Regions from separate parts of the Modestobacter sp. VKM Ac-2979 genome, predicted to be linked through region 2. Evidence: predicted binding sites of a transcription regulator. Region 2 holds the regulator's gene; the other holds the start of a gene.
What was found. Region 2 encodes LexA, which represses DNA repair genes until DNA is damaged. Its sites were predicted from a motif close to TCGAACANNTGTTCGA; they were not measured.
Positions count from the first base shown of each region.

Region 1: a site for LexA is predicted at 2,890-2,905, ahead of dnaB (replicative DNA helicase). Genes of this name have one in related genera too.

Region 1 is NZ_JAPVBO010000002.1:249,282-254,621, forward strand. Features, by position in the region: gene O2W15_RS05730 (deoxyribonuclease IV) at 1-625, opposite strand, end outside; gene rpsF (30S ribosomal protein S6) at 797-1,084, shown strand; gene O2W15_RS05740 (single-stranded DNA-binding protein) at 1,087-1,593, shown strand; gene rpsR (30S ribosomal protein S18) at 1,693-1,929, shown strand; gene rplI (50S ribosomal protein L9) at 1,941-2,387, shown strand; gene dnaB (replicative DNA helicase) at 2,942-4,312, shown strand; gene O2W15_RS05760 (GNAT family N-acetyltransferase) at 4,318-4,848, shown strand; gene O2W15_RS05765 (hypothetical protein) at 4,953-5,340, shown strand, end outside.
Region 2 is NZ_JAPVBO010000007.1:64,591-69,930, forward strand. Features, by position in the region: gene O2W15_RS19905 (phosphatase PAP2 family protein) at 1-352, shown strand, start outside; gene O2W15_RS19910 (hypothetical protein) at 324-1,394, shown strand; gene lexA (transcriptional repressor LexA) at 1,422-2,246, opposite strand; gene O2W15_RS19920 (LysM peptidoglycan-binding domain-containing protein) at 2,801-3,085, shown strand; gene nrdR (transcriptional regulator NrdR) at 3,422-4,033, shown strand; gene O2W15_RS19930 (vitamin B12-dependent ribonucleotide reductase) at 4,164-5,340, shown strand, end outside.

The DNA of each region.
Region 1 (5,340 bases), on a different contig from region 2:
GGTGCACCAGGTCGATCCGCCCGGTGATCGCCCGGACGTCGTCCACCACCCGGGCGAGGTCCCAGCCCGCGGCCCAGGCGTGGCAGGTGTCCAGCACGAACCCCGCGCCGAACTCCCCCACGGCCTCCCACAACCGGGCGACGGCGTCGAGCTCGCGGGCCATCGCGTTGTCCCCGCCGGCGGTGTTCTCGATGAGCACCGGGACGCCGAAGCCGCCCTCGTCGGCCTGCCGGGCGAAGGTCTTGCGCCAGTTGTCGACGCCGGCCGCCGGGTCGTCCTTCGCCAGCACGTGCCCGCCGTGCACGACCATGCCCCGAGCGCCGACCGCGGCCGACGCCTGGGCGTGCTGGCCGAGCAGCTTGCGGCTGGGGATCCGGATCCGGTTGTTCGTCGAGGCGACGTTGAGCACGTAGGGGGCGTGCACGAACACGGCGACGTCGGAGCCGAGCAGCGCCTCGGCGTCCGGGCGCGGCTTCGGCGCCTTCCAGCCCTGGGGATCGGCGAGGAACACCTGCACCGCGTCGGCGTCCAGCTCGGCGGCGCGGGCCAGCGGGCCGCCGTCCAGCAGCTCGTTCTCCTCGGTCAGGCCCGGTCCGACGTGCACGCCGATCAGCTGCTCAGCCACCCGCAGGAGACTAGGCCTCCCGCTGCCCGGGCACAGCGGGTGGAACCCACTGGTAGCCTGGCCGGTGCGCGTCCTCTCCTGCTCCGTGCAGGTCCGGGCGCGCGACGCATGTACGACCCTCCTGCTGCAGACACCCTGCGGCCGCTGAGACCAGAGGAGGTGGGGTTCTCCGTGCGTAACTACGAACTGATGATCATCCTCGACCCTGAGCTCGAGGAGCGGACCATCGCTCCCAGCCTGGATCGTTTCCTGACCGTCGTCACCAACTCCGGTGGCACCGTCAAGACCGAGATCTGGGGCCGCCGCCGGCTGGCCTACGAGATCGACAAGAAGGCCGAGGGCATCTACGCCATCGTCGACATCCAGGCCGAGCCGGCCGCCGTCGCCGAGCTGGACCGTCAGCTGAACCTCAACGAGTCCATCCTGCGCACCAAGCTGATGCGCCCCGAGGCTCACTGACCATGGCCGGCGAGACCGTCATCACCGTCATCGGGAACCTGACGGCCGACCCGGAGCTGCGGTTCACCCCGTCCGGCGCCGCCGTCGCCAACTTCACCGTCGCCTCGACGCCCCGCACCTTCGACCGTCAGTCGCAGGAGTGGAAGGACGGCGAAGCGCTGTTCCTCCGCTGCAACGTCTGGCGTCAGGCGGCGGAGAACGTCGCCGAGTCGCTCACCCGCGGTTCGCGGGTCATCGTGTCGGGCCGGCTGAAGCAGCGGTCCTTCGACACGAAGGAAGGCGAGAAGCGCACCGTCATCGAGCTGGAGGTCGACGAGATCGGCCCCTCCCTGCGGTACGCCACCGCCAAGGTCACCCGCGCTGCGCGCAGCGAGGGTGGCGGCGGCGGGTTCGGCGGCGGCGGCGGCAACAGCGGTGGCAGCGGTGGCGGTGGTGGTGGCTTCTCCGGTGGCGGAGCGAGCGACCCCTGGTCCACCCCGCCGGCGTCGTCCGACGAACCGCCCTTCTGATGAAGGACCCCGTCGCCCCCCACACCACGCTCCGCGCGGCGTGGGGCCCTGTGACGGGGCCGACAAACTCCCTGTACTGATCTCTCAGGAGAACCCCAAGTGCCCAAGCCTCCCCCCCGCAAGATCAAGAAGAAGGTCTGCCAGTTCTGCAAGGACAAGGCGACCTACATCGACTACAAGGACACGACCCTGCTGCGGAAGTTCATCTCCGACCGCGGCAAGATCCGTGCCCGCCGCGTCAGCGGCAACTGCAGCCAGCACCAGCGTGACGTCGCCGTGGCCGTGAAGAACAGCCGCGAGATGGCACTGCTGCCCTACACCTCCACGGCGCGCTGATCATGAGCACCATGAAGCTGATCCTGACGCAGGAGGTCACCGGTCTCGGTTCCTCCGGCGACACCGTCGAGGTCAAGGGCGGTTACGCCCGCAACTACCTCCTGCCCCGCGGGCTGGCCATGCTGGCCACCCGTGGTGCCGAGAAGCAGGTCAACAGCCTGCGCCGGGCGCGCGCTGCCCGGGACGTGCGTTCGCTCGAGGAGGCCCAGGCGGTCGCCGGTCAGCTCTCGAAGCTGACCGTCACGCTGCCGGCCCGGTCCGGTGACGGTGGTCGCCTCTTCGGCCGCATCACCACCGCCGACGTCGCCGCCGCGGTGACCTCGGCCGGTGGCCCGGAGCTCGATCGTCGCCGGATCGAGCTGCCCAGCAGCATCAAGAGCCTCGGCACCCACACCGTCACGGTGCGGGTCCACCCGGAGGTCTCCGTGCCGGTGACCGTGGACGTCGTCGCCGGCTGATCCACAGCACTGTCCCCACGAGGGGCGTCGGACTCCGGTCCGGCGCCCCTCGTGGCGTTCCCGGGGTCTGCTGGGCGTCCTCCCGTGTCGACACGGGCGCCGTCCCGCCGTGGACGGCAGGTGAACGGCGCCCCCGACCCGTGCGGCACCGCGCAGCGCCGCCGAGCCTCGACGACGGCGTCCCCACCGCCGACCCGTTACGCGTGTGACCTGCGGGGATCTGCCGACACGCCCGGGCGGCGAGTTCTGCGACGAGTTCCCGGATTTCTCCTGTCCACACCCCGGGAGAGGCTCCGGCGCAGGTGACGAGGGGGTGGCGGGGACGCGACGTCCGCGGGTCCACCACGGTCTCCACACGGTGACCGCCTCTGTCCACCGACTTGTCCACAAGTTGTGCAGATCGGCGTGCACAGCGGTGTTGGACGCGCCCCCTCCCGGGTTCCTAACGTCACCCCCAGCTACCGCCGGGCACGAACTGTCGGCGCCCGGTGGTAGCTGTTGTCCGAACGCACGTTCGAACGGCAGCAGGAGCAGGGGACGAGGAGAACATCAGCGTGGCGGTCGTCGACGACATCAGCAGGCCGAGGGCCACGGCTCCGGAGTACGACCGGCAGCCCCCTCAGGACGTCGCTGCCGAGCAGTCGGTCCTGGGCGGCATGCTGATGAGCAAGGACGCGATCGCCGACGTGGTCGAGGTCCTGGCGGGCCCGGACTTCTACCGCCCGGCCCACCAGGTCGTCTTCGACGTCGTCCTCGACCTGTACGGCCGGGGTGAGCCCGCCGACGCGATCACCGTCGCCGCGGAGCTGAACCGCACCGACCAGCTGTCGAAGATGGGCGGCGCGGTCTACCTGCACACGCTCATCGCCTCCACCCCGACCGCGGCGAACGCCGGGTACTACGCGGCGATCGTCGCGGAGCAGGCGGTGCTGCGGCGGCTGGTCGAGGCCGGCACCCGGGTCGTCCAGCTCGGTTACGGCGCGGCCGGCGGGAAGGGCGACGTCGACGACATCGTCGACCGCGCCCAGCAGGAGATCTACGACGTCACCGAGAAGCGGATGAGCGAGGACTACTCCCGCCTCGCCGACGTCCTGCAGCCGACGATGGACGAGCTGGACGCCATCGCCTCCCGCGGTGGCACCGCGCGCGGCGTCCCCACCGGCATCCGCGACCTCGACGAGCTCACCAACGGCCTGCAGGCCGGCCAGATGGTGGTCATCGCCGCGCGCCCCGGTGTCGGCAAGAGCACGCTGGGGCTGGACATCGCCCGCTCGGCCACGGTGAAGCACCACATGCCGGCGGCGATCTTCTCGCTCGAGATGAGCAAGCACGAGATCACCATGCGTCTGCTGTCGGCCGAGGCGAAGGTGCCGCTGCACCACATGCGCGCCGGCACGCTGTCGGACGAGGACTGGTCGAAGCTGGCCCGCCGGATGGGTGAGATCGCCGACGCCCCGCTCTACATCGACGACTCCCCCAACATGACGATGATGGAGATCCGGGCCAAGGCGCGGCGGCTCAAGCAGCGCAACGACCTCAAGCTCATCGTCATCGACTACCTGCAGCTGATGACGTCGGGCAAGAAGGTGGAGAGCCGCCAGCAGGAGGTCTCGGAGTTCTCCCGTGCGCTGAAGCTGCTGGCCAAGGAGCTCGAGCTGCCGGTGATCGCGATGAGCCAGCTGAACCGTGGCTCGGAGCAGCGGCAGGACAAGAAGCCGATGCTCTCCGACCTCCGCGAGTCCGGCTCGATCGAGCAGGACGCCGACATGGTGATGATGATCCACCGCGAGGACATGTACGAGAAGGAGTCCCCGCGGGCCGGCGAGGCCGACATCATGCTGGTCAAGCACCGCAACGGCCCCACCGCGAACGTCACCGTCGCCTTCCAGGGCCACTACAGCCGCTTCGTCGACATGGCCAACTGATCCCCGTGCCCGACCTGGTCGAGCCGACTCCGCGGTTGCACGTCGCCTGGCTCGCCGCGCACCGCGAGTGGGGCGCCGGGGTGCACGAGGACGGCGCCGGCCTGCGGCCCGAGGACGACGTCGAGACGCCCGAGGGCTTCGCCGCCTGGGTCGAACGGCTGCGCGAGGAGTCGGACCCGGGGCGGCCCATCGCCGAGGGGCTCGTGCACTGCACCTACTGGTGGATCGTCGAGGGCGACACCGTGCTGGGGGCCATCGCGCTGCGCCACCAGCTCAACGACTTCCTGCTCCGGGCAGGCGGTCACATCGGGTACGGCGTCCGCCCCTCGGCCCGCCGGCGCGGTGTGGCGACCTGGGCACTGGGCCAGGTGCTGAGCCGGGCCCGTGCTCTGCGGCTGGACCAGGTGCTCCTCACCTGCGAGGAGGGCAACCAGGCCTCGGCGCGGGTGATCGAGCGGGCAGGTGGGCTCCTGGAGGACGTCCGGGACACCGAGCTGGGCCGCGCCCGGCGGTACTGGATCCCGCTCCCCCGCTGACCGGCGTTCACTCGATCGGGGATACGAGACCCGGGCGACTCAACCATGGGCACCCGGCTGCCGATGCTCCAGGCAACGCTCGATCCACGACCTGGAGGTCACCTGTGCTCTCGCTCCTCTCCGGCCTGCTCACCAAGGCCGTCTCCGCCTCACTGGCCGCCAAGGTGGCCGCCGGCGCGACGGCCGTCGTCGTGGCCGGCGGTGGCGCTGCCGTGACCACCCAGGTGGTCACCGCCGCGGCCGAGCCGACGACGTCGGAGGTCAGCACCACGGAGGACACCGCCGTCACCGAGCCCACAGGCGCCGTTGACCCGACCGAGGCCCCGGAGACCTCGGAGCCGGCCGCCCCCGAGGCGCCGGAGACCGAGGAGCCCACGGCCGAGCCGACCACCGAGCCGACGCCCGAGCCGACCCCCGAGCCGGAGCCGGAGGAGACCGAGGAGCCCACGGCCCCCGAGGTGCCGGCCGAGCCGTCGGCCCCGGTGAACCACG
Region 2 (5,340 bases):
CAAGTGGGGCACCGGTCGTACGGCCCCGGCCTTCCCCGGGTCGTTCTTCCACACGGACGGGGCCAGCTACCCCTCGGGGCACGTGGCGAACGCCGTCCTCATGTGGGGGGTGGCCCGGTGGCAGGCCGTCGAGTTCGGCCTGCCCGCGGGCGTGCAGCGGGCCACCTGGCTGCTCAGCGTGCTGGGGCCGGTGGCGACGGGTGTGGCCATGGTGGCGCTGGACTTCCACTGGGTCACCGACGCGGTGGTCGGGCTCGCGGTCGGACTGCTGCTGTTGGGCGTGGTTCACGCACTGGACGCTGTCGCGATGTCACGCTGGGTTCGTGCCAGAGCCGGCCGATCCCAGGCGTAGCAGCGCCACCCGCCGCAGGACGACGGCCGGCGCCGCCCTCTGTGCGCCCGTCGGCCTGCTGGTCGCACTGCTGCCTGCCGGGCCGGCGGCCGCCGACGACGGGACCGCTCCCTACGGCGAGCCGACCACCCGGTGCGAGATCACCGACCCGCGGCTCCCGGAGCTCTCCGGCCTGGCCAGCGCCGGGGAGTCGATGCTCGCGATGAACGACGGCGGCGACCGCGCCGAGGTGCTGGTGCTCGACGGAGCCTGTGCGGTGGGTGAGGTGCGCACGGCGGAGGTCGACCCGTACGACCCCGAGGACCTCGCCCTCGCCGCCGACGGGACCATCTGGCTCGCCGACATCGGGGACAACGCGCAGAGCCGGGAGACGGTGGCGCTGATCGGTCTGCGCCCCGACGGGACCACCGTGCTGACCAGGCTCACCTACCCCGACGGTCCGCACGACGCGGAGGCCCTCCTGCTCGCGCCCGACGGCACCCCGTACCTGGTGACCAAGGAGGTGCTGGGCGCCAGCTCCGTGTACCGCCCGGATGCGCCCCTCGGCGACGGAGCCACCGTGCCGATGAGCAAGGTGGCGGCGCTCGGGCTCACGTTGACCGGCACACCGGGCGGCCCGGTGGGCCGGGCCGGCCAGCTGCTGGTCACCGGTGGCGCCGTGTCGTCGGACGGCTCGCGGATCGCCCTGCGGACCTACACCGACGCCTATGTCTGGCCGCTGAGCGGCTCCGACGTCGCCGGGGCGTTGGCCGGGCCCCCCGTGCGGGTGGCGTTGCCGGAGGCCCCACAGGGCGAGGCCATCGCCTTCGCGGCGAACGACCGGGACCTGCTCGTCGCCGGCGAGGGACTCCCTGCGGTGGTCACCCAGGTGCCGGCCACCGGTGACCTGACGGGGACGGTCCCGGCGGAGCCCACCGAGGCCGCCGACGGGTCGCTGGCGACCGCCGGTGGGGTCGAGCCGCTGACCGCCGGTCTCATCGCCGCGGCCGTGGCCACCGTGTTCGTGTGGGCCGGCGGCAAGCTGCGGCGGAGCCCGGCCTGAGCACGGGCCCGGCGCCCGTGCCCGAGGTCAGACCCGACGGAGCACGGTGACGACCCGGCCGAGGACCGTGGCGTCGTCGCCCGGGATGGGCTCGTACGCGGCGTTGTGCGGCATCAGCCACACGTGCCCGTCACGCCGCTTGTAGGTCTTCACCGTCGCCTCGCCGTCGATCATCGCGGCGACGATCTCGCCGTTCTCCGCGGTCGGCTGCTGCCGGACGACGACCCAGTCGCCGTCGCAGATCGCCGCATCGACCATCGAGTCACCCGCGACCTTCAGCATGAACAGGGTGCCCTCGCCGACCAGCTCGCGGGGGAGGGGGAAGACGTCCTCGACCGCCTGCTCGGCCAGCACCGGACCGCCGGCGGCGATCCGGCCGACCAGGGGCACGTACGTGGGTCGGGGGGCAGTGGCGTCGTCGACGCCACTGGCTGCACCGGAACCGGCCAGCGCCTCGGCCGTGGCCTCGTTCGTCGTCGCGGTGCTGTCGCCGGGGAGGCGCACGTCGAGTGCGCGCGGCCGGTTCGGATCACGGCGCAGCCAGCCCTTGCGCTGCAGCACTGACAACTGGTGGGCCACGGACGAGGCGGAGGAGAGACCGACCGCCTCACCGATCTCGCGGACCGAGGGCGGGTAGCCGCGGCGCTCGATCGAGTCACGGATGACCTCGAGCACCCGGCGCTGCCGCTGGGTCAGTCCGTCGCCGTCGGCGGCCCGGTCGGGGAACTCCCGCACCGCTGCTCCCGCCCCCGCTGCAGCCGTGGGCGCTGCGCCGTCGGCGGGTGCCGGGCTGGACGCTCCACGCCGCGAAGGGCTCTTGCCGCCGCGCGCCTTCGGGCCGTCGACCGCCATGTGTCCTCCTCGTCCGGCTGCCTCGGCAGCAGTTCCCGGTGGCGTCCTGCCGTACCGACGGCCGTGTCGCCACGGCGAGCCGGGACCTCGGACGCTGTCCTCGATCGCCTCGGAACCGTATCGCCTCAGGCCTCTCCGTTCAAACACGTGTTCGAAGAAGTCGCCGTGTCGGCGTGTTCCTGTCGGGGGTGTGCGGTAGACATCGCCCAGACGTTCTGTTCGAACGCCTGTTCGACCACCCGGTACCGCGAGACCTCTGGAGCACCCCGATGGCCAGTCCGCAGCTCGAGCTCCCCGTGGCCGCCCCGGCCTCGATGGCGGTCGTGCTCCCGTTCCCGGGGGCGCGCCAGGTGGCGCACTCGCCCGGGTCCGTGGTGCGCGGTCGGCCTGCACCCCTGCCCCGGGCGGCTCGCCCTGCGGCGGCCCTGCGGGGTCCCGGGCATCCCGACGTGCGCCCTGGTCGGCGGGTCGGCGTTGCGGGCGGGGGCGCCGCCGGCTGCGCGAGGCGCACGGGAGGGGGTGGCGGTGGGGCCGCCTCGGGTGCACAGGCGCCGTTGCGGCTGACCCGGCGCGGGCGGCGAGTGGTCGCCGGGCTGTCCATCGCCTTCGGGGTGTCCGTCGCCGCGGCGACGTTCGCCGCCGAGTCCGGCGGCCCCGGCGGCGGCCTCGAGCTGGCCGGCTCGACGATGGTCGTCGTCCAGTCCGGGGACACCCTGTGGTCGATCGCCGGCGAGATCGCGCCGGAGGAGGACCGTCGCGCGGTCGTCGACGCGCTCCTGAACGTGAACGGCCTCTCCGACGTCGACCTCGTCCCCGGTCAGGTGCTCGAGCTGCCCTGACCGGCGGCGCACCGGTGTCCACCGCGGTGCGAAGGGCCCGGCCGAGGCGCCGGTGGTTGTGGCGGGAGGGGCTCCGAGGGGCGCCCGGGTCAGATGCGGAAGACGACACGCTCGCCAGGGCTTGCACACCTGTAGGGGTGGTCGTACGGTTCCACCACAACATCTAGTAGTTACAGAGCTGTAAGCCATCCACAGTCGTTCCACACGTTGTCCCCGGCGCATCCACCGGATGTCCCCGGCCCAGTCCACAGCACGGCCATCGGGTCGGGGCCCGGTCACGGTGTCACGACGCCGCGGCGAGACCCTGCGCGACACCTCGGGAAGGAGGAGATCGACATGCGTTGTCCCTTCTGCCACAACCCCGACAGCAGGGTCATCGACTCGCGGGAGACCGACGAGGGGGCGACCACCCGCCGTCGACGCTCCTGCCCGGGCTGTGGACGCCGCTTCACCACGGTGGAGGAGGCGGTCCTCGCCGTCGTCAAGCGCAGCGGCGTGAGCGAGCCCTTCGCCCGGGGCAAGGTCGTCGCCGGGGTGCGGCGGGCGTGCCAGGGGCGGCCGGTCGACGAGCACCAACTGGCCCTGCTGGCCCAGCAGGTCGAGGACGCGGTGCGCGCCACCGGCTGCGCCGAGATCCCCAGCCACGAGGTCGGCCTGGCCATCCTCGGCCCGCTGCGCGACCTCGACGAGGTCGCGTACCTCCGCTTCGCCAGCGTCTACCGCAGCTTCTCCTCGGTCGCCGACTTCGAGAAGGAGATCGCCGAGCTGCGCGCCGCACCGGCCCGGAGCACTGCCCGCGCCGGTGACGCGCCACCCGTCGAGCGCGACGCGGTCGACGGCGACCAGGAGACCCCCGCGACCGGGAGCCCCGCGACCGGGACCACCACCCGCCGGCGAGCCCCCGAGCGGCCGCGACCGGCCGACACCGGCAGCGCCGCCGGCCCGTGAGAACTGTCCGACCCCTCCGCTAGACAGGTCTCGACGAGGAGACCGCACGACCCGGCTCCGGCACCCGCCGGCTTCCCCAGCCGCTCCGCCCGCACCACCGCACCAGTCCGACCCAGGGAGCCCTCGCACGATGACCGAGACAGCTGACCGCCTCACCACCAGCCGGAACCGCCGCACCGCCAAGGCCCCCAGCCGGGGGAAGGGCCTGAAGGTCAAGCGCGTGTTCACCACCGCGGGGGTGCACCCCTACGACGAGGTCGTGTGGGAGCGCCGCGACGTCGTCATGACCAACTGGCGGGACGGCTCGATCAACTTCGAGCAGCGTGGGGTCGAGTTCCCGGCCGAGTGGAGCATCAACGCCACCAACATCGTCACCACCAAGTACTTCCGGGGTGCGGTCGGCAGCTCGCAGCGCGAGACGAGCCTGCGGCAGCTCATCGACCGGGTCGTCCTGACCTACGGCGCGGCCGGCCGTGAGCACGACTACTTCGCCAGCGAGGGCGACGCCGAGGTCTTCGAGCACGAGCTGACCTGGATGCTGCTGCACCAGGTGTTCAGCTTCAACTCGCCCGTCTGGTTCAACGTGGGCACGGCCTCCCCGCAGCAGGTCAGCGCCTGCTTCATCCTGGCCGTCGACGACCAGATGGACTCGATCCTGAACTGGTACCGGGAAGAGGGCCTGATCTTCAAGGGCGGCTCGGGTGCCGGGCTGAACCTCTCCCGCATCCGCTCCTCCAAGGAGCTGCTCTCCTCCGGTGGCACCGCCTCCGGGCCGGTCTCCTTCATGCGCGGGGCCGACGCCTCCGCGGGCACGATCAAGTCCGGTGGCGCCACCCGCCGCGCGGCGAAGATGGTCGTCCTCGACATCGACCACCCCGACATCGAGGAGTTCATCGAGACCAAGGCGCGCGAGGAGGACAAGATCCGCGCGCTGCGGGACGCCGGGTACGACATGGACCTGGGCGGCAAGGACATCACCAGCGTCCAGTACCAGAACGCCAACAACTCCGTCCGGGTCAACGACGAGTTCATGCGCGCGGTCGAGGAGGGCACCGACTTCGGGCTGCGGGCCCGCGGCGACGGCTCGGTGATCGAGACCGTCGACGCCCGTGAGCTGTTCGGCAAGGTCACCAAGGCGGCCTGGGAGTGCGCCGACCCGGGCATCCAGTACGACGACACCATCAACGACTGGCACACCAACCCCGAGACGGGGCGGATCAACGCCTCGAACCCGTGCTCGGAGTACATGAGCCTGGACAACAGCTCGTGCAACCTGGCGTCGCTGAACCTCATGAAGTTCCTCAAGG